3 regions of the Glutamicibacter sp. NPDC087831 genome follow, and region 2 is predicted to be linked to each of the others. Evidence: riboswitches for the same ligand, from Rfam matches in the RefSeq annotation. Region 2 holds a riboswitch; each other region holds the start of a gene.
What was found. A riboswitch is a leader RNA that binds a small molecule or an ion and turns the genes downstream of it on or off. The one in region 2 is predicted to bind S-adenosylmethionine.

Region 1 (10,387 bases), on a different contig from region 2:
CCAACTCGATGCCGCCGGCTACCCTGATGCCGTTCTGAGCGCAGCTAACCGAAGATTGGAAATTTCCAACACCTCCCTGGAACAACTGCGTGACGGATTGGCAGCATTAATTGCCCGGGAGATGGCTCTCGCCGGAAAGAAGTTCGAGGCTGATAGGGACGAAAGAAATTCCCAGTTCCACAAGGATATCGATGCGGAGTCACAGCGTTATGCAGCGGTGCAAAAGCTCGCGGAATCGGTAGCATTCAGCTCCGCGGAGATTCTCGAGCTCCATGGGCCCTGACCCTTCGGTAAATCCGGGTCCCAGCACCGGTACAGCTAGAGCGCCTGGACTGGCTGCACCGGCCCGGGCATTCGCAATAGGGCCGGAACAGCACTCGCACCGCGCCTGCAACTCCTCTGGCCGCTACTGCCGCAGCCTCGATAAACCTGCGCCTGGCGAGCACCCGGAACTAGGCGCCGAGCACAAGGATGATCGCGCAAGCGCCTAGAGCCAGCAGCACCGCTGTTGTCAGCAGCACGGCGAGAACATCCGCGCTGACGCGTTCAGCCTTCACGCCTTGCGCCATTTTCCGGTACCGGGCACGCTGCGAGAGCAGAATCCCGAATGCCATCGAGGAAGATATCGCAATCAGCAGGATCACGGCCAGGCCATAGTGCGGAAGCCAGCGCAGGAAGACCGCGGAAACCACGAGAAATGAAACCATTGTCCGGTTCCACGCGAAGACGGTGCGCTCTGGCTGCAACCCCGGGTCGCTGATCTCGATGGGCTCTTTCATCACGAGCTGAGGGACCCGAAAATCATGGCGATCGCCGCCAGTGAGGCCACCACGGCACCGAATGCCAGCAGCGGGACAATGGCGGGAATCGGCAACGGCCTGCCGGTGCGCATGCTGCGTTCCACGCGGACCCAGCGCACGGCTGCACCGGCAGCAATCAGGATGCCGACGCCGATCACCAGCACCGCCAGCCAGGTGCGAACTGGCGACGGGAAGGCCTCTGCGGCGAATGCCTCCAGCGCTGTGCCGCCCGCGAGGAAGGCTAGCGAAGTTCGAATCCAGGCCAAGAAGGTGCGCTCGTTGGCCAGCGTGAAGCGCGGGTCAGGCTCACTGCCCCGTGGCAATATCCAGCGTGAAAGCCGGCTGCGATCTTGCTCGGACATGACCCTCCTTGGTTTGCGTCGATGCTATGAGCATACCCAACCTATTATCGGCTAAACCTATTTAGTTGGTTGATAAAAACAGTTTTACGAATGTGATCCAGCGCATAAGAATTGAATGCAGCACTTGAACCAAAGAAAGGGCGCATTCCATGGCCTCCACCAATCTCAATCCCCACGTCGTTACGCTGGGCACCGCCGGCGGACCCCGCTGGTGGACTGGCGAGAACGCCGGCAAGCGGGCGGGAATTTCCACCGCCGTAGTCGTGGGCGAAAGCGTCTACCTGGTGGATGCCGGAACCGGCGTGGGCAACCAGCTGATTAAAGCCGGCTTCACCCCTGCGAACCTTCGCGGCATCTTCCTCACGCACTTGCACTCCGATCACACCATCGACCTGGCTTCGCTGGCCATCTTCGGAATGTTCACCCTGCCAGCGGGCAAGGCTCCGATTTCCATCATCGGCCCCGGCGACCGCGGCGCCCTGCCACCTGCCTCCCCGCGCGCAGTGACCGCCCCGCAGCCGCTCTACCCGCAGAACGCGACTCCGGGAACCGCCTCGATGTTCGACCACCTGATGCAGGCCTACGCCACGGACTTGAACGACCGCGTGATCGACGCCCTGCGTCCCTCCCCGCTGGACCACTTCATCGCCTCGGACATCGAGATTCCGGCCGGCACCGGGTACCACCCCAACGAGAACCCGACGCCGAAGGGGTTCACGCCGTTCGAGATCTACCGCGACGAGCTGGTCACGGTGACTGCAACACTGGTCAAGCACCCGCCGATCGCTCCGGCCTTCGCCTTCCGCTTCGATACCGCAGAAGGCTCGGTGGCCATTTCCGGAGACACCGCGCCCTGCCAGAACCTGGTGGCCCTGGCGAAGGATACCGACCTGCTGCTTCATGAGGCCATCGACTTCGACTGGGTGCAACGCGCCTACGGTTCGGTTGGCACCTTGGAAGCCCAGGCTTCGATGGACCACCACCGCGCCTCGCACACCTCGCCGGAGCAGGCGATCGAGATCGCGCACGAGGCCGGGGCGCGCACTCTGGCCCTGCACCATCTGGTCCCCGGAACTACGCCTTTGCAGGTCTGGGAAGCCCACGCCGCGAAATTCTCCGGCAACTACCTAGTGCCCAACGATCTGGACACGATATCCTTTTCCCGCGTCAACAGTGAAATGGCGGCAGTACGATGAGCAGCACCCTGAATAATGGCAACGGCGTGGAGGCACAAGCGTTGGTTCCCTCGCTGAAATCCCCGCAGATGCGCCGGATCCTGGCTTCCAGCTTCATCGGCAGCGCAATCGAATTCTACGATTTCATCCTCTACGCCACCGCGGCCTCGCTGGTCTTCAACAAGGTCTTCTTCGTTGGCCTGACCCCGGGCGTAGCCATCTTCGCTTCCTTTGCCACCTTGGCCGTGGGATATCTGGCCCGACCGCTGGGCGGCATCGTGTTCGGCCACTTCGGCGACAAGATCGGCCGCAAGGGCGTGCTGATCACCTCGATGGCGATGATGGGCGGTGCCTCGACACTGATCGGCCTGCTTCCTCCCACCGCGCAGATCGGCATGCTGGCCCCGATCGCGCTGATCATCTTGCGCATCGTCCAGGGCCTGGCCGTGGGCGGCGAATGGGGCGGGGCCATGCTGATGGCACTGGAGCACGCGCCGAAGGAGCGCCGCGGCTTCGCGGCGAGCTTCGCGAACATGGGCGGCCCGGCCGGCGCCGTGATGGCCACGTTGGCAGTCTCGGCCGTCTCGCTCATGCCCAATGAGCAGTTCCTGGCCTGGGGCTGGCGCATTCCGTTCCTGATCAGCATCGCGCTGGTGGGCATCGGGCTGGTCATCCGGCTGAAGGTCACCGAGTCCCCGCTGTTCCTCGCGTTGGAAAACAAGGCAGAAGAGCGCAAGACCCCCTTCATGGAGGTCATCACCAAGTACCCGAAGTCCGTCATCCGCGGAACCCTGGTGGGCATGAGCTCCTACACGGTGCAGGGCCTGATGACCGTCTGGGCCATCTCCTACGTGGTCGAGGAAGTCGGCATGGACCGCACTGCGGTGCTGAACATCAAGGCCATTGGCGCCGCGTTGACCGTGGTGGGCATCTGGGTTTCATCGCGCTATTCAGACAAGCTGGGCCGCCGCCCGGTCATGATGGTCGGCATCCTCGCCGGCGCCGTGGCCGCCCTGCCGATCATGTGGATGCTGGAACTGGGCCAGCTGTGGCTGTTCGCCATCGCGCTGTTCGTGGCCAACGGCATCATCCAGGCCTTCATCTTCGGGCCGTTCGGCGCGTTCACCGCGGAGCTGTTCCCAACCCGCATCCGCTACACCGGCGCTTCGCTGGTCTACCAGCTCTCCTCCACCGTGGGCGCGGGTTTCACCCCGATGATCATTGCAGGCCTGGTGCTGCTGGGCGGCGGATCGCTGTGGATCGCCGGAGCCGTTTGGGCCGCCGCATTCATCGTCGCCGCCCTGGCCATGCGCGGCATCAAGGAAGGCCGCGACGCCGACCTCGAGGCCGAGGAAATGAGCCACTAGCCTCCCGACTGGCTGGAGCGCAGGCCGGTTGGAACCTACGGGTTCTAACCGGCCTTGCGCTCTTTCTCGGCTCCGGCTTCCTCGCAGAAATCCAAGAACGCGCGCAGCCGCAAGCTAGGGCGGTCCGAAGCGGTGTAGGCCACGCAGATATCGCTCACGCCAACCTCGCCCTCGATCTCCAATACCGACAGCGGCAAGCCGTCGTAGCTCAGGTTGACCGGCGGGCGCTGCACCAGAACGGTATAGCCCAAACCCCGAGCCACCATCCCGCGCACCGCCTCGAAGCTCTGCGAACTCCACCGCACCTTGGGGTCCAAGCCCGACATGCGAAGATTCACCAGCTGGTTATCGCGCACCGTGGGGATGTCCAGGGAGACGAAGTCGTCGTCGGCCAGTTCGCTCAAGGCGACGGAGGTGCGATCGGCCAGCCGGTGATTGCCTCCCACCAGCACATAGGGCCGGCCCGACATCACCGTACGCGAAGAGACCTGCGGCAGCAGGTGGCGGGTATGGGTGAGCACCGCATCCAGGTGGCCCTTGAGCATACGCTCCTGCAGGTCGGCCCCGTCCCCCTCCACGAGGGTGACCTGCAAGTCCGGGTGCACATTGGTGAAGCGTTCGCAGATCACCGGGATCCAGAAAGCGGCCAGCGAGGAATAGCAGCCGATCACCAAAGGGCCGGAGAGCTTGGTCTGGCGTTCGACAATCTGGTCCTGCACTTCTTCGGCATGGCGCACCAGGGCCCGCGAGTCCAGCAGGAAGTCGGTGCCGACAGCCGTGAGCACCACGCCGCGGGCACGTCTGCGCACCAGCAGCTGCGAGCCGACGGCGCGTTCCAGCTCGTCCATGGACTGGGACATGGCTGCCTGGGAAATATGGCACTGCTTCGCTGCGGCGGAGATGGAGCCGAGTTCAGCGACGGCGACGAAGTACTGCAGCTGGCGCAGGGTGTAGTTGATCACCCGCCCAGTCTAGCCAGCGGGCAGCGGACCGCTGCCAACTAGAAAATGTTATGAGGCGAATAATCTATTATTCCTTGACTACTTCATTGCCTCCGCGGATGATGGCATCAGCTTGCCGATGAAATAACCCGTCTACAGGAGACAGATGAAGCCAGTGATGAAGACCGGAATGCATGCAGTGGCGCTTGGAACTGCTGGCGGCCCGCTATTGAGGCCGGATCCAGGAACCGGTCACCGTCGCGGAATTTCTACCGCGATCGTTGTGGACGGCCACGCTTACTTGGTGGATTGCGGCCATGGCGTCGGTTTGGGCCTGGCTGAGATCGGGATTCACCCCACTGCCCTGCGCGGAATTTTCATTACCCATCAGCATTCAGACCACGTCATTGACCTGAATTCCGTCATGGTCCTGGGCGGCCTTGGGTTCCGCGGCACCGAGGGTCGGCAGGTTCCTGTTTTCGGACCGGGTGATCGAGGAGTGCTGCCCTCGATGCAGACAGCGGCCGAAGAGCCGGAAGCCATATTTCCGCAGTCGCCCACACCCGGGACCAACGCCATGGTCAACTTGCTGCTGCGCGCCCATGCGACAGATCTCAACGATCGCCGACGGGATTCGGCGGCACCTGATATTTCGGATATTTTCCATGGCGTAGATATCGAGATTCCCGCCGGCACAGGCTTCCACCCCAACCACAGCAACCATCCGGACATGGCGCCTTTTGAAATATACGCTGATCGGCATGTAAAAATTAGCGCTATCCTGGTCCAGCACCAACCTATCGCTCCGGCATTCGCATTCCGCTTTGATTCGAGATATGGATCGGTCGTGGTTTCCGGCGATACAGCGCCAAGCGCAAATCTTGCGCGCCTGTCCAAAGGCTGCGACTTGCTGTTCCATGAAGCTATTGATCTGGAGGCCATGGCTCGTAGCTACCCGCATGCTTCATCCTCCGAACTGGAAGCGAGCATGGGACATCATCAGCGCGCGCACACCACCGCAGAAGACGCAGGTCGAATCGCCCAGCGGGCTGGAGCACGGAACTTGGCGCTGCATCATTTGGTTCCCGCTGGATCTGGAATGGAAGTTTGGCAGCGGGCTTCGAAACAGTTTTCTGGCGGCCTCTTCGTGCCCCGCGACTTGGATATCTTCCATATCGCAAGTGGCACGGTTACCCAGGTGCGCTAGGGCCAAGGCCGGCAGCTATCCGTCAGGCGACTGGAACGATGGTCGATCAATTGCCCCGGGCCGACGACCACGGGCCCAGCATCGGCAAAGAATGCTGGACCCGCAAGACCATGGAATCTACTTTGATGCACCAATCGCCCACACGCGCGGAAGCTCGGTGCCATTGACCGCCAGGTCGCCAATCAACCGCGCCTTGAACACCCAGGGGTTGTGGTTGCCGGCGGTACGGGCATTGCGCCAGTGCCGGTCCAGGTTCTTGGTAACGCTCGTGGCGCTGGCGGCCAGCGCATCGAAAGCGTGGGTGATTGCGTTGAGGACCAATGGCGTGAGCACCACCTGCGCCTGGGCGCTGGCCAGCTCTGCCGCATCGTTGGCTGCTTCGTCCTCTTCCCCGGTCACCTCGCCGGTGTGCAGCGCCTGCGCAGTTTCATAGGCTCCCTGCAATGCCGTCGACACTCGTTCCACCGTTGCCGCGGCAGCGAAGGCCGCCGCGGAGACCTCGCCGATCACCTGCAGCAGCTGCGGGTCTTCGGCCGCCAGATTGGCCGCGGCATGGCTGAAGGTCCGCTTGCGCGCCTTCAGCTCGGCGGCGAAGTCGCGCTCGGCTGCTTTGGCGGAGCCGGCCAGAACAGCGAGCAGCACCTGCTGGTAGAAAGCTGTCTGGTACTTGAAACGCGTATCGAAGTCGATGAGGTCTTCTTCGGCGACAATCGCATCGGTGAAGGTGGAGGTGCCGGTACCCGTGGTGCGCTGGCCGAAGCCATCCCAGTCATCGGCCAGCTCGACGCCGGGCTGGTGGCGGTTGACTGCGGCGATCACGCGCTTTCCGGTGTCGGTGCGCTCTGCGTAGGTATCGAGCCAGTCGGCGAAGATCGAGCCGGTGGAGTAGTACTTGGTGCCGTTGAGCTTGAATCTTCCCTCGCCGTCCGGGGTGACCTTGGTGATCACGTCCCCGACCTTGACGGTGCCGACCTCGGTCCAGGAGTTGCCCACCAGTTCTCCCGCCACGAAGCGGGCCAGCCACTTGTCGCGCCCCTGACCGGGGGCCGCAACCAGACGGTCCTCGACGAAGGCGAAGTGAGCGCGCAGCGCTTGGGCAATATTGGAATCCGCCGCCGCGAGATCCACGAAGAGCTCGAAGAGTTCGGGCAGCGTAGCACCGGCACCCCCGTGCGATTCCGGGACCCGAACCGCGCCAAAGCCGGCAGCGGCCAGGTCCGCGACCTGCTGGTAGGGCAATTCGCCGGTGCGGTCGCGTTCAGCTGCACCCTGCGCAATGCGCGCGAAGAGCGGTGCGAAGCGGTTTTTGAGGCCTGCGAGTCGATTGCCAGTTGCAAGTACAGTCATCGTTCAGTCCAATCCGGGAGAAGTTTTCTTAGGTGTACAGCGAGAGCGGCTGGGACTCTCCGCGCAGGAAGTAGGCGCCGACCTCGATCTTCTTGTAGTCCACTGGGTCGTGCAGCGAATGGGTGCGCACATTGCGCCAGTACAGGTCCAGGCCCACCGAGTTCGCAGTCGAAGATGAACCGGTCACCTCGAAGATCCGGTTCGCCACATCCACTCCCACCTCAGTGGAGACCACCTTGGCTTCAGCAATTTCCACGGCCAACGCCGCTCGTTCGGGCTGGGTGACTTCCCCGGCCTTCGAGAGCAGGGCATCGAATTTCCGGCCCAGCTTCTCGGTCAGCGCCGCCACTGCTGCAGTGCGGGCTTTGAGCTCTCCGACGGTGCGCTGGAAGATCGGGTCCTGCGAGTAGGTCTCTGCCTGCGAGAACAGCCAGGCGTTCTTGCGGCCCAGCAAGATCTGCTTGCCGCGCTCCAGTGCTCCCTGGGCGATGCCCAGGTAGAAGTTGGCGAAGGCCAGCTGGATACCGGGGGTAAGCAGGGTGGAGACCGGTTCATCGGTGACGAATCCCAGCAAGTCCCCTGCTTCGAGCCGCACGTTGTGGAACTTCAAGGAATTCGACGCGCTCAGCCGCTGTCCCAGGTAGTCCCAGTCGTCAACGATTTCCAAGCCATCGATATCGCGTGACAGAACCAACGCGAGAATCTGCCCGTCGTATTCTCCGCCCTGGACCAGCGCGTTGATGACGATGACCTCGCCAACACCGGAACCCGTGGAGAATCGCTTGGCTCCATTCAGTCGGTAGCCGTCCCCTTCGGCGCTCAGCGTCAAATCCGGATCAACTGGATTCACCGAATCGCCCCAGAGCCAGCCACCTTCCACGGTGCGCTGCCACCATGCCCCTTGCGCTTCTGCTGGGGCGTAGAACGCAATGCCGGACTGGTTGATGTAGTGGTAAGCCAGCAACTGCGAGATGGAGCCATCGGCTGCGGCCAGTATGCGGACCGCTTCGAAAGCCGTTTCCCAATGGGCTCCGGCTCCGCCGAATTCTGCAGGCACCAAGAGATTGAGCAACCCGGCTTCGCGCAGCAGCTGCACTTCGGCGAAAGGCTGGGCGTTCTTTCGGTCGCGTTCGAGCGCGTCAGCCGCCAGCTTGTCAGCTACTTGCTGGGCGACGTCGCGCCAATGAGCCAGTTCAGCTTCATCAGCAGTGCCGGTGTAGGGCACGCGCGGCAATTGGGTATCCAGTACAGTCATCTTCGTTCTCCTCTTGGGCTATGGATTCCGAAGGATGCAGAAAATCTGCGGATCCATCGAACCTGGCGTTAGCACTACCTGCGGAGTGCAGGCTTGCTGCGGCGTCTCGGAGCCAGGTCTCTCAGCCGCTCTGGATGGGTTGTTCTCCATCAGTGAAGCACCGACGGCCTCCGCTTGGCAGGGAAGATGTCATAGGACGGAACATCGTCATGAATCGACATTTTCGAGGCCTTCACAGGGGCCTCAGTGGCCGTCATATTTCCTCATGTGTCACCGGGCGCCTAGTACAGCTTCAGGTGTTTGGCTCGCTTGGGATTCCGCTGCCGAGGCCTTTCCCGCATAAGCCCCGCGATAGGCGGCTGCCGGGTGATCGTCAGCCACTCGCGTCGTGCCGGGACCCGCCAGATATTCGCGCAGGGTGTTGCCTTCGTATCCTGCCCAAGTTCTTCCGCGCTTCCGCAACTCGGGAACCACCAGATCGGTGAACTGCTCGAAGGAACCTGGGGTGATGGCATAGGCCAAGTTGATCCCGTCCAATCCTGATTCATCCACCCAACGCTCGATTTCGTCCGCCACGGTTTCCGGCGAACCGACGAGCACCGGTCCGATGCCGCCAACTCCGAGGTAGTCGGCGATGGCATTCGGGGTCCACTTCTGCTGCGGATTCGCTGTAGTGAAAATCGATACCGCCGATCGCGCCGCGTTGGTTTCCAGATATTGCAGCTCCTCATCCGGCGCGTACTGGCTCAGGTCCAAGCCCGACCACCCGCCATAGAATGCCATGGCACCTTCGCGCGAGGCATAGGACTGGTATTCGCGGTAGAGCTTCTGCGCCTGCGCGTCTGAATCAGCCACCACAGTGGTCATCAGCGCATAGATTTTGGCGGCGTCCCGGGGCCGACCCACCAGTTCGAACTCATCGCGGATCGCATCGGTCTGGCGGCGGGTGACCGCGGTATTGATCGAATTCAGGAAGATGCCCTCGGCATGCTGCGCGCCAAAGCGCCGGCCGCGCGAAGAAGCGCCCGCTTGGAAGATCGCCGGGGTGCGCTGGATGGAAGGCTCGGAAAGATGGATGCCCGGCACGTTGAAGTACTGGCCGTGATGGTTAATCGGATGCACCTTGGAAGGGTCGGTGTAGACGCCACGTTCGCGGTCCTTGAGAACCGCGTCTTCCTCCCATGATCCCTCCCAGAGCTTGTAGACCACGTCCATGAATTCATCGGCAATGTCGTAGCGGGCGTCGTGATCCAGCTGCCTGGCCATGCCCAGATTGCGGGCCGCCGACTCCAAGTAGCTAGTCACCACGTTCCAACCGATGCGCCCGCGGGTGAGGTGGTCCAGCGAGGAGAACTTCCGGGCCAGCGCGTAGGGTCGCTCATAGGTCAGCGCGCTGGTCACCGCGAAACCGAGATTCTTCGTGGCCGCGGCCATGGCGGAAACCTGCATGAAGGGATCGTTCAGTGGCACCTGGTCGGCATCGAGCAAGGCTGGACCGCTGGAATTCTGGTACACGTCATAGATGCCAAGTACATCGGCGAGGAACAGGGCATCAAAGCCACCGCGCTCCAGGGTCTTGGCCAGATCCACCCAGTATTCAAGGGTGTTGTATTCGTCGGCTCGATTCTGCGGGTGCCGCCACAGCCCAGGGCTCTGGTGGCTGACGCAGGTCATGTCAAAGGCGTTAAGGTGGATGCGCTTGCCCATTATTTTCTGTTTCCCTTCGCGGTGTTCGTCAGTGCCTGATGCTTGGTCGTGCGCAATAGCGCGAAGATGCCGGTGGCCGGCCGACTCTTGGCCCTCCCGAGCACCACGGCGGCGAGCAGGATGGACAGGAGAACCAGCCCTCGGGCCAGGTCTTGCCAGAAGAAGGACAGGCCAATCAGGTTCAGCCCGTTATCCAGCAGGCCAAAAATCACCACGCCGATCAGCG
Region 2 (10,387 bases):
GCCGCCCAACAGGGCCACCGCGATCCCGTGTTCGATGCCCAGACGCGAGATCCAGCCGGGATCGACCCGGTCTTTGCGGTAGGCCACCGTCACTGCGTAGTCGAAGCCTGCCGGCAGGTCCTCGGCCCGCAGCGGCAGCAGCTTCGCCCCGGTCTCCGAACCCGGGGATGCCACCAGCTCATGCAGGGCTCCGTGCTCGGCAATGCGTCCACCGGCGAGCTGGGCGACCTCGTCAGCCACATGCCGCACCACATCCATCTCATGGGTGATCAGGATGATGGACAGTCCCAGGTCGCTGCGCAACGAATCCAGCAGCCCCAGCACCTGGTGGGTGGATTCGGGGTCCAGGCCCGAGGTGGCTTCGTCGGAGAGCAGCAGCCGCGGGCGCAGGGCCAGGGCCCGGGCGATGCCGACGCGCTGCCGTTGCCCGCCGGAAAGTTGCCCGGGATAGGCGTTCGCTTTTTCCAGCAGCCCTACCCGGTCCAGCAGCTGGGCCACCCGTTGCTGCATTTCATGGTGAACCACCCCGAGGTTCCGCAGCGGAAGGGCCACGTTCTCGGCGACGCTCAGCCGGCTCAGCAGGGCCGAGTTCTGGAAGATCGTGCCGATGGCGCGGCGTTCGGAGCGCAGGGCCTTGCCCGACAGCGCGCCGAGGTCCTTGCCGTCGACGAGGATCTGCCCGCTGCTGGGCTTCTCCAGCAGCGAGATGCAGTGGGACAAGGTCGATTTCCCGGCCCCGGAAGGGCCGACCACGGCCGTGATCGAGCCTTCGGGCACCGACAGGTCGATCCCCTTGAGCACCTCGATGCGCCCCTGCGCGGTGTCGTAGTGCTTATGCAGGTCCTTGATCTCGATCATGCTGCATGCTCCTGGGCGATGCGCTCCATAATTCTCCTTGGCTGTTGCACCGTGAGGCACTGCCCGGGGCCGAAGTTGCGCCGGCTCGCGGCTTGGCGTGGCCCGGTGGCAGCCACTGCTCCATCGGTCCTGGCGGTAGCACCGTCCCGCGATTCGGGTGGTTGCTGCGACGTCAACGAGCCAGGTCTCTCGGTCGCTCTGGATGGGTGGCGTTCAATATCTTGAACAACTTCAGTGTCGAGCACGGAATAATTTGTGACCAAGCGTGAAGTCAGCAAAACGTCATGAAACCCCGTGACGTGTTTCCGTGTCCTTGATTCGCGTCATTTTCCACGTCATATAGCATCTTGTGACTATTTACGACTGCAATTACGGCAAAACATTGACTTGGATGCCGTCCTTGCGATCGATTGCCGAGCTTTAAATTGCTAAGTCCGCGGCCAATGGCCACGGACTGCGCACATATGATTTGGGAGCGACGACGAACCCGTTCAGCATTAGTCGGACTAGTTGCTTTCCACCGCAACAGGTTCTTCCAGCTCGTCGTCGGCTTCCCAACGCCGGGACCGCCGGACTCCCAAGAGAATTGATGCCGCAATAACTGCGACCAGAAGCAGGATCCATCCGGCTGGGATGGACCAGAAAGTTGTCGAAGCTGTGCTGAACCCGGCCGGCAATGAGTCGATGTCTTCGGCGTTCACTCTAACTTCGACCTGCTGCCATAGCAGCGGCCAGAGTCCCGGCAGCTGCTGTTCGATTGCCACAATGGACCCGGGTAGCAGTTCATCGAGCTGGTATTCGGACGATGTGGATCCCCAGCCGAAGGGGCCAGATGCAGTGATCGTGTAGCTGCCCCGGGCCCGCAGATTCCCTTCGTTGGCCACGGTTGCGCCCACGATGGCATCAACCGGTTCGAACGGGTTCCACGCGATGGGCGCCTGGGCGCTGGCTGCCGACACGTTCAGCTTGACTGCTCCCTCGCCACCGACTCGGACAGCCAGCTGCGTGGCCAGTCGGCGGTCGACCACCACGGTTCCAGCCGAGGTATCGATATAGGACGAAACCATGCCACCCAGATAGTCCCCCGGCGCGGCGTCCGTTGGAATTTCGACAGTGAATTCGACCGAGGTTTTCTCCCCCGGTCCCAAGGCTACTTCAGCTTGGTCTACCTCGATCCACGCGCCCACGGTAGTAGCCAGGTCGGTTCGCTCGGAGAGTTCCAGCGACCCGTTGCTGGTGGTCGCACCGTCTGCGGGATAGACGGCCAGTGAAATTTCTTCGGTCCCGTAGTTGGTGATCTCGAAGGAATCCCGGGCCTGTTCCCCGGGCTCGAGATCGTAGGCGAAACTCGACCGGGTTTCTGTGCCGCCCGGGTTGGTGCCCCACGACAAGTCATCGCCATGAGCAGCCGGCGCCGTAAGGGCAGTGGCGATGGCTACCGCGAGCACACTGATCGTTGCACGGTGTCGCAAGTTCTTGCGGGTGGCGTATTGCTGGAACATCTTTTCCTCGGGAATGTGGTCGGCAGAAATGGTGGCGGCACGCACCACGGGGAACGCTGTGCGTGCCGCCGGTGAAGCTGGAACTCTACTTCTGGATGGCGGTGATCGTCAGAGTCGAGCTGTAGTTGCCGGCAGCGGCTTCAGCCGGTGCCAGCAGCTGGATGCCGGTGTTCAAAACGGCTTCGGATGCGCCCGTTGCCGAGGCCAGCGGAGCGGTAGCTGACAGGCCATTGCCGGTCGCCGGCGCCACGGCCGCACCCAGGCTGACAACGCCCGTGGTTCCCGCGCCGGCCGGAGTCCAGCCCAGAGCCTTGGCGCCGAAGGCGTTGGATCCGTCGGTGAAGTCTGTGGCCTTGCCATCCAGGCTCCAGCCTCCGGAAACTTCGCGGCCGTCATTTACGGTGATGGTCGGCAGGGTGCCGTTGGCAGTAAAACCTGCGGCATTCTGGGTGGCAGCCCCGAGGTTGGCAGTCGAGTCGGCGATGCTCCATTTGAAGACGCCCGGTTCGCTTGGTTCGGTCTCCTTCTCCGGAACGGTGACGTCCACCTCGACGTCCTTGGAATCGGAGTCCTCGGGTGCTTCCGGCTCGCTTGGCAGTTCTGCGTCGACGATGTCCCAATCGACACTCAGCGGGGTGGCGACTTTGCGTGCGTCGGCGCTGCCACCCGATGAGTACCAGTAGGACTGAGTGCCGGTTTTGCCTTGGAATTCAACGAAATCCGCGGGGAAGGAACCCCAATTGGCGCCTTCCTTGACCTGGCTCAGGCCGGCTGGCGCCTCTACTTCCTTGTATTCCGGGCTGACGCTGAATCCGTCGGCATCAACGGTGACGCCCTTCAGGTTCGCCAGGGTAATGGTCTGCGGTGCGATGGGAACCCAGGTACTGGCATCGTTCATGTCTGCCTGGTAGCCCGATCCGGTGGCCTTCAGGGTGGCAGATCCGTCGGCTTTGACGTTCAGCACTGGATCCGTGGCGGTCCAGTAGGTCAGTCCGCTGTAGAACACGGAGGTGAACGACCCTTCCCACGAAATCGTGGCTTCGCCAGTCACCGGGTCGACATTGCCGGAACCTTGGCTCAGTACTACCTTGTTGTTGCTGACGTTGGTGGTACCGATGGGCGAAACTGCGCTACCCGAACCGGTCTGGCACTTGGTGTCCCAGGTCGGGGCAATGCTGGTTGAATTCGGCCCGTCTTTGAGGATGCTGACGTTTCCTTCAACAGCCTTGTAGAAACCGTCCTCCTGGGTCCAGGCGCGGGACGAACCGGAGTTGCCGGCCTTGCCCGCCGACAGGAAGTTGCAGGCGCCGGGCTGGAATGCACCGGCTCCCGATTCCAAGTTCAAGCCCCAAGTCAAGGTGACGCCATTGACTGCTTGCTCTGCGGCTTGGGCGGGTGCGGCCACTGCCGCCATGGTGATAGCTGCCGACGCTGCAGCGGCTAGTGCTAGCGGCTTGCGAATCTTGGACATGCCGTTCTGTGAGGACATTTCCCCTCCGAGTGATTTGTAGAATGGTGCCCGGACCCTGGCGGGCCTGGTGCGTGGGTATCGATGAAGCTCCGTGGGTTCAATCCCACGAGCATGTGTTGTTTCCGGCCCCTACTTTTTCGACGAGAAGGGCCAGACCAGCCATCCGCGGCGGAATCCAATCCATGCCGCGGAAGACAGCGCCAGCAAGCCTGCCAGGGACCACAGCAGAGGCTGCCGGTAGTCCTTGGCCCGCTCGATGGCCTCCGGGATCAGCGACTTCCCCAGCCAGTTGATGGCACTGGCCGTGTGGTTCGACGCTTGAAGCACCGTGGTGCCCAGCCCGGGTAGTTCTGCCAGCGGGGCTTGGAGTGCCGCCGCTGCTTGTTGCAGGATGTTCGTCGTCGTGGTGTCCGACAGCGAACTTCCCCCGCCCAACGTGGTGTCGTTGGAATCCTCTGTGCTCCCGGCGGTTTCGTCTTGCGCCTCGGGAGTGCTTTCCGTGCCGGCTTCCGGTTTCTCCAGCACCAGGTTCTGCGGCGTGTAGCTGATGTACACGTCGCTGGCGACTTTCGCCGCATCGCGCTTGCCGCCGGTGGAGAACCAATATCCGGCCTGACCGGTCTTGGCGTTGAAATCGATCCAGCTTTCAGGGAAGGAACCCCACCAGTCGCCGGTGCGCGACTGCGCGGCATCGGCCGTGCCATTCGTGGCCACCGACTTGTACGCTGGCGTGGTGATGATCCCCTTCTTGTCCAGGACCACCTGGGGAAGGTCTGCCATGGTGATGCTGGTGTCGGCGAGCTTGGTCCATTTGGAGGTGTCGTTCATGTCCGACCCGAAGCCGCTGGCCGTGGCGGTCAATTTGCCCTGGCCGTTGGACACGCTGAGCACCGGGTCCGAAAGCGACCAGTAGGTCATGCCGCCGTACATCGCCAGCGTGAAGGAGCCCTTCCAGGAGATCCGTGCGGTGCCTTTGGCGGTGTCGACGCTTCCCTTGCCCTTCTCGATGACCACTTGGGCGCCGGTGCCGGACTCGTCGTAGCCGGTGCCGACCTCGCGCCCCGAGGCATCCTGGCATTTGGTGTCCCAGGAATCGAGCGCCCATTCGCCTCCGGCATCGGGCGCTTCGATGCGCGAGTTGCCGTCCTTGGACTTGTAGAACCCGTCGGATTCAGCCCAGGTCCGGCTCGTCCCGGCATCCCCGGCGATCCCGGCAGACAGGAAATTGCAGCCGCCGAAGAACGAACCGGAGGTCATCTCGGTGTTGACTCCCCAGCGGAACTGGGCATCGGTCACCTCGAAGGTGCCAGCGTCCGGGATGACTACCTGGACATCGATCTGTTCTTCGCCGCTGCCGTGGCCAGCGTGGGCCGCCACCGGTGCGAACAGCGAGCCCAGCAGCAAGGGTGTTGCCATGACGGCGGCCAGCCGGCGTCGCACGCTCATACGTGTTCCTTGTGAGGGGATTCTTCCAGCCGGTCCAGTGCTGTGGTCTCGGGATCTGCGTGCTGCGCCGCGGCGGGAGCCTTGATTGCCCGCGAAGGCTTAACGCGCCGCTTGCGGGTTGCCGGGCGCTGGGCTGGCGCGGCAGTTGCCGACGTGGCCTTCTTCCGTTGCCCCTTGCGGGTCAAGGTCGTGATCAGCGAACTGAGCACCAGCAGGAGCAGCACCGCGGCGGTGGCGATGACTGCGATCATGGCCCAGCGCATCCCTTCCTGGTTTCCTTTATCGGCCACGGGCAGCAACGCGGAATCAGCCATCACGCTGAATTCAGCCTCGACGCTGTTGCCTGAACCGGCGCCGGTGAGCTTGAGCTTGTGCGTGCCTGCGGTCATGTCGGAAGGAACCTGCACGGCACCTGCGATTTCGCCGAACTGGCCCGCCGTGATCGGCCCGGCGGCCGTCAGCCCGGAGGACAGGGTGGCCACGACCTGCTCGCCGGCGGCGAATCCCCGGCCGGTGAATCCCAACGATCGGCCGGCGATGACGGTCTGCTGTTCCAGGCCCAAGGCCGGTTCGCCGGCGGCGACGGCCGTCAGCGGCTCTCCGGCACCAGTTTCCTGCGCTTCCTTGGACGTCCCTGGGGCTTGGGATCCTGCTGCGCCGCTGCCCTGGCCTTCAGCGCCGGGGTTCTGCGTGGCGGTTCCTTCCGGGGTCCTGGTGGTTGGCACAGAATTCTGCGTGGAATTCTCCCGCGCGGCACCGTTCTGCGTACCACTGTTCTGCGCGGCAAAGGCGGAAGCCGCGAAGGAAATCGGCTGGAATGATTCATTGCGGCCATTGGACACCCCGTGGGCGCCGAAGGTGATGATGCCGCACTGCACCTCTCGGCAGTCGACAGTTGTGCTGCCGCCGGATGCGCTGGCGGCGGTGAAGGTCGGTCCGGGGATCACCATGGACAACTTGAAGGTGCCATTGGCGGAGAGCACCCCGCCGTTGGCGCTGTCTGCGGTGCTGGATCCGGGGAAGGCGACGAAGCGCTGGTAGCCCTTGTTGTTCTTGGACTGGGAGTCGGCCACGTAGAAGAAATCCTTGTCTGCCTTGCCTCCCTTGCTCGGCTGCCAGGCAGAGCTGGCCACATAGCCGAAGACCACGTAGATGCCGCCGAATCCCTTGTCGATGGACTGGAACCCCGACCCGCTGACGCTGAGCGTGGTGGGACCGCTGGCCGAAGCCTTATTGGTCCCCGCGGAGGAGGTGACGCTCAGCCGCGCTGCAGAGTCCGCAGGCGTGGCCACGGTGCCCCCAAAGCCCTGCGTCAGCACCAGAACGGTGGCCAGCAGGGCAATGAACAGCCCGCGGGTGCGCGGTGCCTGCATGCTCGTCATATCAGTTCCTTTTCACGAATGGAGATTGGCTGCAGGTGCGGGCGCAGCGGGGTGATGATCAGGGCTCCGTTCTCCGGGTGCCGCATCACGCTCAGCGGATAGCGGTAGACCCGTTGCAGGTTCTCGGCGGTCAGCACCTCGTCGGGTGCGCCGGCCGCCGCGACGCGGCCGTCCTGCAGCAATACGATGCGGTCCGCGTAAGCCGCGGCAAGGGACAGGTCGTGCAGCACCACCACGGCGGTGGCACCGTCCCGGGCGCGCTGGCGGACCATGGTCATCAGCTGTTCCTGGTACCGGATGTCCATTGGCGCGGTCGGCTCGTCGAGCATGATGATCCGGGTTTCCTGGGCCATGACACGAGCGAAGGCGATGCGTGCCTTCTCCCCGCCGGACAGCGTCTGCACGGTGCGGCTGGCCAGGGCCTGCGACTCGGTGCAGCGCAGCGCGGCGGCCAGCACCTGGTCGTCGCGGTGTTCCTGCTCCGTCCCCACCCAGGGAGCGCGGCCCATCCGGACCACTTCTTCTCCGGTGAAGGCGAAGGACACCCGGGACTCTTGAGTCTGTACAGCGCGCACGCGGGATAATTGGCGCACTGACCACGATTCCAGCGGCTTTCCGGCCACCATAATCTGGCCGGATTCCAGGGGTTCATCACCGCTCAGGGCCGCGAGCAGGGTGGACTTTCCTGCGCCGTTGGGGCCGACCAACGCCACAACTTCCCCGGTGAACAGCTCGAGGTCGATCTCCTTGAGAATCGGTGCTCCACCCAGCTGCACCTGGGCTCCGCGCACCTGGATCACAGGGGTCGCGCTCATGACCAGCCCCCTGCCCCGCGGCGGGTGCGGCGAATCAGCCAGAAGAAGAACGGCCCGCCAACCAGCGCGGTCAGCATGCCGATGGGCAGGTCAGCGTTGGCGACCAGCGTTCGGGCGGCGGTGTCTGCAGCAAGCATCAGCAGGGCGCCGCCGAGGGCCGAGGCCGGAAGCAGCAGGCGGTGTCCCGGGCCCAGCGCCATGCGCAGGATGTGCGGGACCACAAGCCCCACGAAACCGATAATGCCGGCGAAGGCCACGGCAGCAGAGGTCAGGAACGCGACGATCACGATGATCCGGCGGCGCAAGGATTCCACGTTCACGCCTAGGTGTCGGGCTGGCCGTTCACCCAGCGCCAGCAGGTCGAGCTTGCGGGCCATGGTATATGCCAACAGGATGCCGGCCAGCGCAATCGGCCCTGCAATCGCGACGTTGATCCACAATGTCCCGTTCAGCGAGCCGAGCTGCCAGAAGACGATTTCCTCGCGGGCAGATGAATCGCCAACAAAGGTCATCAGCGCGATAACCGCTCCGGCGATGGCGTTGATCGCCACTCCTGTCAGCACCAGCGTGACCACCTCGGTGCGTCCTGCGTGCCGCGCGGTCAGGTAGACCAAGCAGGTCGCGATCAGCCCGCCGAGGAATGCCGCCACCACCGTGGTCCACTGTCCGAAGAATGTCAGCCCCAACGCAATGGAGGTGCAGGCGAACGCCGCGGCTCCGGCTGAGACTCCGACGACGCTGGGTTCAGCCAGCGGGTTGCCGAAGACTCCCTGCATGATCACGCCTGCCGACGCCAACGCGGCGCCGACCACGATGGCCATCAGCACCCGCGGGAAGCGGATCGCCCACAACGCGGACTCCGCATGCTGGTGGGCCGGCAGCTCGCCCCAGTCGAGCCCGAGGCGATGGAAGATGCTGGCCAGGATTTCAGGCACAGAGATCTGCATCTGCCCTACGCCGGCGCTGGCCAGCGTGGCAATGGCCACCGCGGCGGCCAGGGCTACGAGCACAATGGCATTGCGCACTGAGCGGCCTGGGCTCTGCCTCGCGGCCGGCAGCTGGGTGTCCGGAGACTTGGCGGCCGAAGGCGCGTTCTCCTCTAGTCGCAGCGGCCGGGTTATCTGCTCCAAGCTCATGGGGCGACCGCCATTTGCGGCGCGTAGATAGCTACCGACAAGGCTTCCAGCACGGCCGCGGAATTGGGGCCGAAACTGAGCAGTTCCGCGTCGGCCATGTCCACGATTCGCCGGTTCTGTCCCGCAGGAGTATGGGCCAGCGCCGGAACGGTGTCTGCGATGCCGTCAATCCCGCCGAGGGATTCAAGCCCGCCGGTCATCATGATGACCAGATCCGGAGCCGCTTCCACCATGGCTTCGTCGGTCATCGGGCGCATGCCTTTCCACCCGATCTCGGTGGCCACATCGATGCCGCCCAGAGAGGTGATCAGCGAATCTGCACCGGATTCCTTGCCGAAAATGTAGTAGATCCCCGATTGCCCGCGGGCGTAGAGCAGCAGCATGCGCAGGCGCCGGTCCCCCGGGGGTGCGATCCCGGCGATCTGCTCGGTGATCTTCGCCATTTCCGCCGAGGTTCTTTCGGCGAGTTCCTCGCCCTGTGCAGGTACGCCGAGCGCTTGCGCAACGGTGTTGATCATCTCGGCGGTAGTTTCGAGACTACGCGTGGAATCGAGTGTCACGACGGGGATTCCGGCCTGGCGAACCTGCTCGATCACGTCCCAAGGGCCCAGTGATGAGTCAGTGATGATGACCGTGGGGGCGAGTTGCAAGATCGCCTCGGCGTTCAGTTCGTGCCCGTTCTGCGTCACCAGCGGAAGGCCGGCGGCTTCCTCGAAAGTTGTCGAGGTGTCACGTCCCACCACGTTCTCTCCCAAGCCCAGGTCGAAGACGATTCGCGAGGTCGTTCCGTAGAGATCCAGCGGCAGGATCCGCGAAATGTCGGTGACCGTGACTTCGTTGCCCTGCGCGTCGGTGACGGTTGCCGGCAGCGCCGCTTGCGGGTTCTTCGCTACGGGATTGACCCCGGCTTCGGCCAGAACCGCGGTCGACGGCCCCTCATGGGACTTGGGGTTTTCCATGACCTGGACCTCGGACAGCGCTTTGCCATCGCCGCTGGCTTCACCTCCGGCAGCAGCCGAACTGCAGGAAGACAGGGCCATGGCGACGGCAAGGAGCAGTGCCCCTAAGCGGATCGGCGCACGAGTGAATAGATTGCGAAGCACGGGAATCCTAGATGCGAGTGTGAGTTGCGCTTTAGGTAAAGGTTACCTAACTACTGGATCCTAGCTTAACGAATCCATCTGTTGGCAAATTTTCTCGATCGCGAACTCAATTCAGAAATCTTTTTAGGGCACTGCTTCATAACTTTATTCACTACCGGAAGTTTCAATTCCACTTATCGGCAATTTATATCAACCCTTGTCAATCAATAATTAATTTCACTTTTAATCTGAAAGCGTGACTCTCGAAACATTTCTCAACTCACAGCTTCACAAGAATTTTTTCAGCTTCTTCTTCGAGGACACTCGTCAGGGCATCAATTAATTAGGTTAGCCTTAAGAAAATCTCGCAACTACTATCCACCAAGGACCATGGGGAACATGACCATCACCGACACCTCGCAGTTTTCAGCCCAGCTTCGCAGCGTGACCCAAGAAGACCACCACGCAGCCGAATCCAGTGACTTCATTACGACGCTCATGGGCGGGGAGCGCTCGGCACGCGACTACACCCTGCTGATTTCCCAGTACCACTACATCTACGAAGCGCTGGAAGAGGAAGTCCGGGCGCTTGCCTCGCATCCGGCGCTCACCGATATCTTCGATCTGCACCTTGAGCGCGGCGCGCAGATCATTAAGGACCTGGAGGTCCTGTTGCCGATGCACGACTTGGAGGA
Region 3 (10,387 bases), on a different contig from region 2:
GATGATCCGACCGCGATAGAGCACCAGCACTCGATCGGCCAGTCCCACTACTTCTTCCAGGTCAACGCTGACCAACAGCGCGGCGGCTCCCTGCTGGACCAACTGGGAAATCTGCGCGTAGATATGCGCACGGCTTCCCACGTCGACGCCCGAGGTGGGTTGGTCAAAGACGAGCGCGTCCGATCCCTTGGCCAACCAGCGGGCCAATACCGCTTTCTGCTGGTTGCCGCCGGACAAACCCGAAGCCACGGCTTCTGGATTCGCCGGACGGATATCCAGGCGCTGCACCAGTTCGCTGGCTGTGTCCCGCTCTTTGCGCGCATTCAACAAGCCCAGGCGGCGGCCAAGCTTTCGCAGGCTGGCCGCTGCAATATTTTCGCGCACGGTGTTGCGCAGGAAGATGCCATCTGAATGCCGGTTCGACGGGACGTAGGCGCCTGCCCGGGCGGCAAAGTCCGCCGCAGATGCCACCGGCCGGCCGTGCAGCAGCGCCGAGCCGGTATGCGCACGATTGCCGGTGGCCGCGTCGGCGAGCACCTCAATCCCCGATCCCACCAATCCGGTGACGGCCACGATTTCTCCGGGCGCCACCGAGATATTGATGCCGCTCAATGTTCCGGCCACCGAGAGGTCCACCAGTTCAAGGGCAGGCTCGCCCTGAACGGCGGGCGGCTCGCGCCTCTGGTGCGAGAACTCGTTAACCTGGTTGCCCAGCATCAAGCCGATGACATCTTCGATACTGTCACCGTCCGCGAAACTGGCGTCACCGGCATTTCTGCCGTTGCGCAGCACCGTAATCCGGTCGGTGATCTGCCGCAGTTCCTGGAGATAATGCGAGATGAAAATGATCCCTACCCCGCGGTCCCGCAGATGCCGGATCGTGCCGAAGAGCTGTTCAACTTCATCATTGGCCAACGGTGCCGTCGGCTCATCGAGAATCAGCACCTTGGGTTCGGCCAGTACGGCACGGGCAATCTGGATCAGCTGCTGCTGGGCAACGCTGAGCTCATCAACGAAGGCACCGGTGTCCAGCTCCTGGCCGGTGGTTCGCAAAATATCCGCCCGGGCTGCTGCCTGCGCGGTGCGCTCGTGGCGCCAGAGCCCACGACTCTTCGCGGTGCCCAGGTACAGCTGTTCGGCGACGGTCAAGCGGCCGGCCAGATGGCGGTCCTGGTGAATCACTTCAATGCCTAGCGCTTCGGCATCGGCAGGCCGGCGAATTTGCACCGGCTGGCCGGCAAGTTCGATCTGCCCCGAGTCCAGGGTGTACAGCCCGGTGAGTATCTTGATCAGGGTGGATTTTCCAGCTCCGTTTTCGCCCACTAGGCCCAGAACCTCTCCGGCCCGAAGCTGCAGGTGCACATGGTCGAGCACGGCGACCGTGCCAAAGGACTTGTTGATGGCGGCCATGCTCAGCAGTTCCTTAGATTCCGTTGTCATGGCGCACCTGATTCACGTTGTCCTTGTCGACAAAAATCGGCTCGGCATAGCTGGTGCTCGGAACCAGATCGGTTTGCCCATCGAGGAACAGGGCGATATTAGTGGCCGAGGCAGCGGCAATCTGCTTGGTGGGCTGAGCGACGGTGAACTGGTATGAACTGTCCGGGTTCGCTATCAAATCCAGGGCCCCGGGCTCTGCGTCCACTCCATACAGCTTGATGTCGCCACCAGTGGGATCGATGGCCTGCGCGGCACCGATCAGCGGCATGTCCCAGCAGGACCAAATCGCGTCAACTTCGCCCTCGGGCAGCCTGCGCAGTTGGTCCTGGATCTGGTTTTTGGCATCCTCGATGGTGCCTTCGTATTTGTCCTGGAGTTCCGGGGTGATCTTCTCGATATTTGGGTAGTCTTCCAGCACCAGGTTCAGGCTGTTGTAGCGGATCCGGCAGGGAGTCACACCGGGGAAGCCGTTGAAGACCAGAATCTTCCCCTTGCCGTGGAGGTCTTCAGCCATGGTGCGAGCCAGCGTGGTGCCGACGTTCCAGTTGTCGCTGGTGACGTTGTTCTTCGAGTATTCGCTTTGGAAATCGATGGTGAACAGCGGGATCCCGGCGGCGTCCACCTTGGCCAAGGCAGGAGTGAGCGTTTGGGCATCGCCCAGGATCACCACGATGGCATCGGGCGACTGGGTGATCAGGTTTTCTACGTCAGAGACGTGCTTCTCGTCTTTGGCTTCGGCTTGGGTAGCGATGACCTCGCCGCCGAGCTCTTTGATGCGCTCTTGGATCTGCTGGTAGACCACGCGCGAGTAGTCGTGCAGGATATCCTTGGCCGCGATGCCGACCTTTTTGCCTTTGAGTGAAGGAACGTTGTCGAGCTTATGCTCGGCTTGCGGATTACTGCTTTGCGCCACAACCGGCGCTATTTCCGGCCGTGGTTCTTTCAGCGAGCAGCCAGTCAGCAGTGTTGCTGCCGCCATCGCTGAAGCCAGAACTTTCAAGGCGTTCGGACGAGTACGAGTCATGTCGTCCCTCTCTTAGACAAATTGAACGAGGGATCCCGAACAGAAGTTCATGCTTCTAGACCCGGGAGTTCCATCGAACCTGGCGTTAGCACTACCTGCTGGTGCAGGCTTGCTGCGGCGTCTCGGAGCCAGGTCTCTCAGCCGCTCTGGATGGGTTGTGCTCCGAGTCAAGCATTACTGGCAGGTCCTCGGGAAGGGCGCTGTCATGCGGAGGAACAGCAGGACAAAATACGTCATCTTCGCGCCTTCGCCCTGCCGGAAAACGGGCAGATAAGACGTCATATGACCTTCGCATGACGCAATTGGCATGCCGGAACTGGATCTCAAGAACGTTCCCGCAGGCATCGATTGGGAACACAGCGTGGATCAGGGCACTTCCATGCGACCGCATAGAATGGCCATTCAAGATCAATCGGCAGAAGAGGCGGCAAGTGGATCCAGCAGGCGTGATTGCCTTCATGTTCGGGTTGCTGAGCATAACGCTGGTCGCAGCGTTCCTCGCCCCGATGGCACGGGACCGGAAGCTCGCTCGCAATGCGGCGATCGGCATCAAGACGCGCCACACCTTGGCCAGCGATGACGCCTGGTTCGCCGGGCATCAGCAGGCTGCGCCCCTGCTTGCCGCGGCTTCCTGGGCCGGTTGGGCGGCATTGGCCAGCGCAGCAGTTCTCTGCCTGCTGGGCCAATTCGGTTTCGCCTTCGCCGCGACCGGAACCGGCTACCTGGCCGCCATCGCGTTGCTGGTGATCTCGACTGCCACAGCGAATAAGGCCGCGCGGAGCTTCCCGGCGGCAGGCCTGGGCTAATCCAGCACTGCTTAAAGCAACGGATCGCGCCATCTGCCGATGGCGCGATCCGCTGCTTTCTTGGAAGGCGTGCTGCTAAAGCAGTACGGCTCCCAGGACCAGTACAGTCAGGAACCCCGCGGTGCCCTGGATGGCGGTAGCCACGCTCAGGGTCTTGTAGGCGGTGATCACCGGAATGCGGCTGAGCTGCGAGACGACCCAGAAGTAGGAGTCGTTGGCGTGCGAGACAACCATCGCACCGGCGCCTACTGCCAATACGGATAGCACCATGCCCAGCTCCGAACCCAAGCCCAGGGAGCCGAGCATCGGAGCGACCAGCGCGGAAGTGGTCACCATTGAGACGGTGGACGAGCCCTGGGCGGACTTCAGTGCAGCGGCGATCAGGAATGGCACAGCCAGGCCCAAGCCCAGTCCGCTGAGTGAATCCGAAAGAATCGTGGTCAGATCCGACGCGGCCAGGACCGCCCCGAAGCCGGCGCCGGCACCGGTGATCAGCAAGATCGGAGCAGCGGTGCGTACAGCTTCGTTCATCTGCTCATTGAAGACCGCCAGCTTGCTGCCACCGCTCAAAAGAAAAGTCGATGAGATCAAGCCGAAGATCAGCGCAATAACTGGCGTCCCCAGGAAGGAAAGGATTTCCAGGGCAGCGCCTTCGCCCATCGGGTGCGAGGGCAGCTTCGCAATGGATGCGGCACAGATCAGCACCAGCGGAACCAGGATCGGCATGAAGGCCAGCGCCGGGCTGGGCAATTTTCCGAAGCTTGCACGCAGCTGCTCATAGTCGAGTTCGGAGATGTCATTGTGGTCGTCGCTTGGCAACGGGGTCCATTTGGACTTGTTGAAGCGGCTGGCGTAGGCCAAGCCGGCAAGGGCCGAGATGGCCGCAACGGGCAATCCGACAGCGATGATCAAGCCCAAGTTATCGGCAATGCCGATGCTTTCGGCTGCGGCCAGCGGGCCCGGAGTTGGAGGCACCATGGTGTGGGTCGCGTACAGGCCGGTCATCAGGGCGATGGAAGTTGCCAGCCCAGAGATCCCGGTACGCAGGGTGATCGCTTTGCGCAGCGAGTTGAGCACCACGTATCCCGAGTCGCAGAAGACCGGAATGGAAACGATGTAGCCGATAATCGATAGCGTCAGGTTGGGGAACCGGGTACCCAGGACCTTGATCAGCGCATCTGCCATGGAGATCGCGGCGCCGGATTTCTCCAGGATGACACCGATCATTGTTCCGAACAGGATCACCAGTCCGATATTTCCCATGGTGCTGCCGAAAGCCGTGGTGACCGTCGAAGCCACGTCGGCCAGCGGAATCCGGTAGGCGAAGGCCGCCAGGATAGCGGCGCCAACGAGGGCGAGAAATGGGCTGATCTTCAAGCGTGCTGTGACCATCACGATGGCCACAACAAGGATCAGCAGAACTAGCAGTTCGTACACGGCGGGTTGGCTCCTTTGCCAATATCGGTAGTTCAATGCGCCCAGCCCGCAATGGCTCAACGGGTGGACCAGCCCTATCGGCAAAGCCGCTCAAGGCTTTGCCCGTTGGGCTAGATGCCACCGTGCCACCCCGGGTTTCGGGCGCAAAGATCGATCATCCTGCCAATACTAGGAAAAGTGACCCCGAATACCTATGGGCACACGACCACATTTGCCTGGGTTCGAAAGAGCCAATGTGTGCAAACATCCCACCCTTCCCAGCCCCGGCGCCAGCTCCCCTAGTTTCCAGGGCCTAGAAAACATGCAGCTGGCCCAAGGCCACTCTCGCGTAGATGGCATGCTGGAGTTTCAGGGACTCGCTGGACCGCCGAATATCGATGCCGCTGACCTGGCTTATCCGCTCAAGTCTTTGAACCAAGGTATTGCGGTGAATATGCAGATCCGTGGCTGCTTGGCTCATCGAAGCAGCTGTCGCAACGACCAGCAGGGTTCTGGCTTGTTCCTCATTGAGCTGCATCGCTGGAGCAGCTGCATGGTCCAGGCTGCGGGCTGGGGTGCGGGCGATAGCCACAGCAATTTCCCGGCTCCACATGCGGCGCCGCGCGTGGGATGGCACGAGTGCCGGATAGCCCACCAATACGCGCAGCACTTCGGTTTCGGCCATGAGATCCTCGGCCTTTTCGACAGGCGCGGAGACCAGGAAACGTTCCTGGTCCATGCGCTCGGGAGCGAAAGCTGTCTCACTGGCAGCGCAAAGCCTCCAGTACGCGCCGGAAAGGCTAATCCATGACGTGCGGTGATGATCCTTCGCCGGCTCTTCGAGCGACGGATCCCCCACGCTTCGGGGCAGCCAAGCTTCAATGCATTTCGGCCCGCGCAAACCATGCGCTGCGAGCGAGCGGTCGATCACTTCAGGTGCAACGCGACCGGCGATCAACGCAGAAATAATGTCGCGGGCTTCGGTCTCGCGCCGCGCGCTGCGAGAGTGCTCGCGTTCTTGGGCAAAGAGCAATTGAACGGTCAATGCAATCAGGCCGGCCAGCGGTTCCACCTCGTGGGGAGCTCCGGTCACGCCCACAACGCCGCAGAGCTGGTCGTTCAGCACCAGCGGCACATTGACCCCTGGCTGGGTTCCGGCCGAGCCGTCGGCCTGGCTGACACGGATGATGCCGTTGCGTCGGATCGCCTCTGCGCTGCCGTCGTGGTGGGTACCGATACGCGCAGCATCCGTAGAAGCAATGATGACTCCGTGAGCATTCATGATGTTCACATTGCGGTTGATGGTCGGCGCAATCGTGTCGACGACTTTCTGCGCCAACGCGCTAGCCAGCCGGGGTTGCTCCTTTTCGCTCATGAGCTCATCCTAACGGCCCGGGACTGCGCAAAGCAGTCCCGGAATAGAACATTGCCGCTAGTCGAGCTTGACGGTGACCGACTTCAGCGAGGTGTAGGCCTCGATGCCTTCACGGCCATTTTCGGCGCCCCACCCCGACTGCTTGAATCCGCCGAACGGCATGTTCGCATCCATGCCGGCACCGGTATTCACCCTGACGTTGCCGGCCTGGATTTTCTTGGCGAAGGTCAACGCGCGGGAAATGTCCTGGGTGAAGATCACCGAATTGAGGCCGTAGTCGGTGTCGTTGGCCCGGCGCAGCACCTCAGCCAGCGAATCCTCGTCGCCGAAGGTGCTGACCGAGAGCACCGGCCCGAAGATCTCATCCTTGGCGATGGACATGTCCGGACTGACATTTTTCAGCACGGTCGGCTGCACGAAGAATCCTTCTCCGCCTTCGGCCAAGCCACCGGCAACGAGTTCCGCGCCATCAGCGATGCCCGCCTCGATGTACCCCAGCACGCGCTCGCGCTGCACCTGGGAGATCAGCGGGCCCAGCTGGGTTCCGTCTGCCAGGCCAGCGCCCAGCTTGAGGCTCTTCGCGAATCCGGCGATGCCTTCGATGACCTGGTCTGCGATGTCTTCGTGGACATACAGTCGCGACCCTGCCGCGCAGACCTGGCCGGAGTTGCCGAAGATGCTCATGGCCGCGGCCGGAATGGCCTTGTCCAGATCCGCGTCGGGATAGATCACCACCGGGGATTTGCCGCCCAGCTCAAGGCTCAGCCGCTTGAGATTGCCCGCTGCCGACGCCAGCAGCTTCTTGCCTACCGCGGTGGATCCGGTGAAGGAGAGCTTGTCGACATCCGGATGGTCGGCGAGCGCTTGGCCGGCCACCGGCCCCAAACCCTGGACAACGTTCAGCACACCGGCCGGGATGCCTGCTTCAAGCGCAATCTGCGCCATGCGCACGGCGGTCAGCGGGGTCAGCTCCGCGGGCTTGAGCACGACGGTGCAACCGGACGCCAGCGCCGGAGCCACCTTGGACAGCGCAATGGTGAAGGGGACATTCCATGGCACGATCAGTGCGGCCACGCCCAAGGCTTGGCGCTGGGTATAGGCGTGCCAGGTTCCTGGCAGGGAAATCTCGCGGGTTTCGCCGTTGAGCTTGGTGGCCCAGCCGGCGAAGTAGCGCAAGGTTTCGATGCCCGCGGGCAGCTCGCCAAAGCGGGCGACGTTGAAGGGCTTCCCGCAGTTCAGGGACTCCAGGGTAGCCAATTCATCGAGGTTCGCTTCCAATGCGTCAGCGAAGCGGTGCAGCGCCCGCTGGCGTGCTGCCGGGGTCATTTCTGCCCAGGGCCCGGACTCGAACGCTGCACGGGCGGCAGCTACTGCGCGGTCGATGTCCGCTGCGGTGGCAGCCGTCGTCTCGGTCAGCAGCTGGCCAGTGGAGGGATCGGTTACCGGCAGCTTTTCCCCCGAGCCAGCGACCTCCTGGCCATTGATCACCAGCGGAAGGGGCGTGGCCGCCAAAGCGGCGCGAAGCTGCTGAGCCAGCGGAACGGCGGAAAGATCTGTTGCTGTCATGGAATGTATCTCCTGGTCTGCCCGGCGCGCTTCGTCGTTGGCATCATTTTGAATGTGAGTCTTGCCACACAATCATACTAAAGATATATTGTGATTCAAGGAATACATTTTGATGCTCAATGTACTTCTTCTTCCGGGAGCCGACCCCGGTCGACAACTCGCAGCCTTCGCCTAGGCACCAAGCTTTCAAGGAGATCCCCATGGTCACGAAACGACGTTTTGCACGGAAGGCCTTCTCCGGCCTCGCAGTCTCTGCCCTCGCAATCGGCACCCTGGCCGCGTGCGGATCCAGTGAGGAGGCCAGCGCCGACGGCCCGGTGAAGCTGCGCGTCGCCATTGCTCCGATCCAGTTCGAAACCGCACGCATCGCTGAAGAGAAGGGCTACTTCGAGGACCAGGGCCTGGACGTTGAATTGGTCAATGGCGCCGACCCCGCCGCGCTGCTGGCCCAGGTGGTCTCCGGTGACGTGAACGTTGCCATCGGCTCGTGGATCAACGTCGCCACCTCTTTCTCCCAAGGTGTTCCGATCCAGGTCATTGGCGGCAACGGCATGGTCGACCCGGAAGCCGACAACTCCGGTGTCATGGTGGCCAAGGATTCCGGGGTCAAGGAACTGGCAGACCTGAAGGGCAAGACCATTGGCGTAGTTGGCGTGAAGTCCGGTGGCGACATCCCCGTGCTCCAGGCATTGGAAGCGGCCGGCGTGAAGGAAAAGGAAGTCACTGAAGTTGCTGTTCCCTACGCGGGCATGGAAGCGGCCTTGGAACAAGGCACCGTGGATGCAGTAGTGCCTGCCGACTCCTTCTACCACCAGATGCTGGAGAAGGGCTACCAGACCATCTCCAACCCGGTACAGGAATTCCAGTCCAGCATGCCGGTAACCGTTTGGACCGTGCAGAAGCAGTGGCTGGAGCAGAATGGCGAGACCGCCAAGAAGTTCGACGCAGCTATGCAGGATGCCGTGAAGTTCTACTCGGACCCGGCCAATCTGGAGGAAGTCCGCAAGGTCCACGCCGAAGCCAACCAGATCGATGTAGCCGATGCGCCCAAGACCTTCGTCCCGGCGGACGTCACCTTCAACGTGGCTGAAGCCCAATCCGGCATCGATGCCATGGTCCACTTCGGCCTGGTCGAGAACAAGGTCATCGTCGAAGATGTGCTCTGGGACGAAGCCCCTACCCGGGCTTCGGCAGACGCCAAGTAGCCCACGTCCTCTTCGCCCCACCGGTGGCGCCATCCCCTGCGCTGGCGCCACCAGCACCCCTAGCTTGCAACTGCTTACTCAAGGATTCCCATGAAAGAGTCAACGATTTCACCGGGTCTGCTCTGGACCCTGCGCATCGTGGCCATCGCCGCCCTGCTGGGCATCTGGCAACTGGTGATCGCCTCAGGAACCATGCCCTCCATGCTCCCCGGCGTGGAAAAGATCTTCTCTGCCATCTCCGAAGCCCTGGGCCAAGCGGCCTTCTGGGGCGGGCTAGGCAAGACCCTGCTCGCAGCCCTCACCGGCTGGCTCATTGCTTCGGTCGTGGGTGTCGTCCTGGGCCTGGTCATTGGATCAGTTCGCTTCCTCGACAACTCCACCTCGATTCTGATCGATTTCGGCCGTTCGTTCCCGGTACTGGCCCTGATGCCGGTAGTGATCATGCTGCTCGGCTCGAACACCATGATGGAAATCGTCGTCGTCGCGCTGTCCTGCCTGTGGCCAGTGCTGATCCAGACCATCTACGGTGCACGCCGCCAGGAAGCCGCGGTTGCCGACACCGTCGCCGTCTTCCGCATCCCGCCGATGCTGCGCTTCACCAAGGTCCTGCTGCCTTCTGCCCTGCCGCTGATCGCGACCGGTGTGCGCATTTCCTCGGCCATCGCCATCCTGGTGGCGGTGGGCGTTGAAGTGATCTCCCAGGCGCCAGGCATTGGACGCCAGATCACGCTGATGCAGCAGGCGCAGCGTTGGGATCTGGCCTTCGCCTACCTGTTCTTCGCCGGCCTGACCGGATGGGCCATCGCCCTGCTCTTGCAACAGGCCGAAAACCGTTTGCTGAAGTGGAAGAGGCAGAACGATGACTAACGCAACTTTGAACGCCCCCGCAGTGCCATCACGCGCTTCGAAAGCCAAGGCTCCGAGTTCCTCGGCGGCCGCCGGACGCAAGATACTGGTTTCTTCATGGCTCATCGTTGCCGTGGTTGCGGCTTGGTGGTTCGGCTCGGCAAACTCCACGAACTTCTTCATCCCCTCGCTGGAGTCCATCCTCGAAGCCTTGGTCCGCGACCTGGGCAACGGCGTGATTATTTCCGGCGCCTGGTACTCGCTGTCCAATCTCTTTGTCGGCTTGGCCCTGGCTGCCTTCTTCGGCATCTGCGGCGGACTGCTGCTGGGCGAAGTCCCGTTGCTGCTGAAGATCGTTGACCCGATCATCCACTTCTTCCGCGCTGTCCCGCAGGCAGCACTGGTTCCGATGATCATCGGCGTCTTCGGCATGGGGCAGGGCCCGAAGATGGGCACCATCGCCTTCGCCTGCATGTGGCCGATCCTGCTGAACACCATCGACGGCATCTTGGGCATCGAGCCAACGGTGCGCAAGTTCTCCAAGGTCTACCGCATTCCCCGGGGCCTGCACTTCCGCCGCGTGATCCTGCCCGGTGCCACCCCGCAGATCGTGGCCGGTATCCGCGTCGCATTGCCGATCGGCATCACCGTGATGGTGGTTTCGGAAATGTTCGCCTCCATTGAAGGCCTGGGCTTCTACATCCTGAAT

Region 1: another riboswitch for S-adenosylmethionine. It lies ahead of ACIOJF_RS07850 (acyl-CoA dehydrogenase family protein); the one in region 2 lies ahead of ACIOJF_RS13515 (methionine ABC transporter ATP-binding protein).
Region 3: another riboswitch for S-adenosylmethionine. It lies ahead of ACIOJF_RS07825 (substrate-binding domain-containing protein); the one in region 2 lies ahead of ACIOJF_RS13515 (methionine ABC transporter ATP-binding protein).

What each region holds. Positions count from the first base shown of each region.
Region 1 covers NZ_JBIUVH010000002.1:300,397-310,783, reverse strand. The annotation lists gene ACIOJF_RS07895 (hypothetical protein) at 1-283, shown strand, start outside; gene ACIOJF_RS07890 (DUF202 domain-containing protein) at 453-779, opposite strand; gene ACIOJF_RS07885 (YidH family protein) at 779-1,162, opposite strand; gene ACIOJF_RS07880 (MBL fold metallo-hydrolase) at 1,312-2,358, shown strand; gene ACIOJF_RS07875 (MFS transporter) at 2,355-3,704, shown strand; gene ACIOJF_RS07870 (LysR substrate-binding domain-containing protein) at 3,749-4,666, opposite strand; partial or broken gene ACIOJF_RS07865 (MBL fold metallo-hydrolase) at 4,812-5,057, shown strand; gene ACIOJF_RS07860 (hypothetical protein) at 5,157-5,852, shown strand; gene ACIOJF_RS07855 (acyl-CoA dehydrogenase family protein) at 5,970-7,199, opposite strand; gene ACIOJF_RS07850 (acyl-CoA dehydrogenase family protein) at 7,228-8,454, opposite strand; SAM riboswitch class I at 8,505-8,595, opposite strand; gene ACIOJF_RS07845 (LLM class flavin-dependent oxidoreductase) at 8,725-10,161, opposite strand; gene ACIOJF_RS07840 (ABC transporter permease) at 10,161-10,387, opposite strand, start outside.
Region 2 covers NZ_JBIUVH010000004.1:104,353-114,739, reverse strand. The annotation lists gene ACIOJF_RS13515 (methionine ABC transporter ATP-binding protein) at 1-858, opposite strand, end outside; SAM riboswitch class I at 977-1,067, opposite strand; gene ACIOJF_RS13510 (WxL protein peptidoglycan domain-containing protein) at 1,365-2,408, opposite strand; gene ACIOJF_RS13505 (hypothetical protein) at 2,446-3,849, opposite strand; gene ACIOJF_RS13500 (hypothetical protein) at 3,961-5,277, opposite strand; gene ACIOJF_RS13495 (hypothetical protein) at 5,274-6,659, opposite strand; gene ACIOJF_RS13490 (heme ABC transporter ATP-binding protein) at 6,656-7,474, opposite strand; gene ACIOJF_RS13485 (iron ABC transporter permease) at 7,471-8,610, opposite strand; gene ACIOJF_RS13480 (hemin ABC transporter substrate-binding protein) at 8,607-9,713, opposite strand; gene ACIOJF_RS13475 (heme oxygenase (biliverdin-producing)) at 10,092-10,387, shown strand, end outside.
Region 3 covers NZ_JBIUVH010000002.1:288,040-298,426, reverse strand. The annotation lists gene ACIOJF_RS07830 (sugar ABC transporter ATP-binding protein) at 1-1,440, opposite strand, end outside; gene ACIOJF_RS07825 (substrate-binding domain-containing protein) at 1,424-2,464, opposite strand; SAM riboswitch class I at 2,532-2,621, opposite strand; gene ACIOJF_RS07820 (SdpI family protein) at 2,896-3,270, shown strand; gene ACIOJF_RS07815 (GntP family permease) at 3,346-4,707, opposite strand; gene ACIOJF_RS07810 (sugar diacid recognition domain-containing protein) at 5,000-6,061, opposite strand; gene ACIOJF_RS07805 (aldehyde dehydrogenase) at 6,119-7,627, opposite strand; gene ACIOJF_RS07800 (ABC transporter substrate-binding protein) at 7,828-8,832, shown strand; gene ACIOJF_RS07795 (ABC transporter permease) at 8,923-9,699, shown strand; gene ACIOJF_RS07790 (ABC transporter permease) at 9,692-10,387, shown strand, end outside.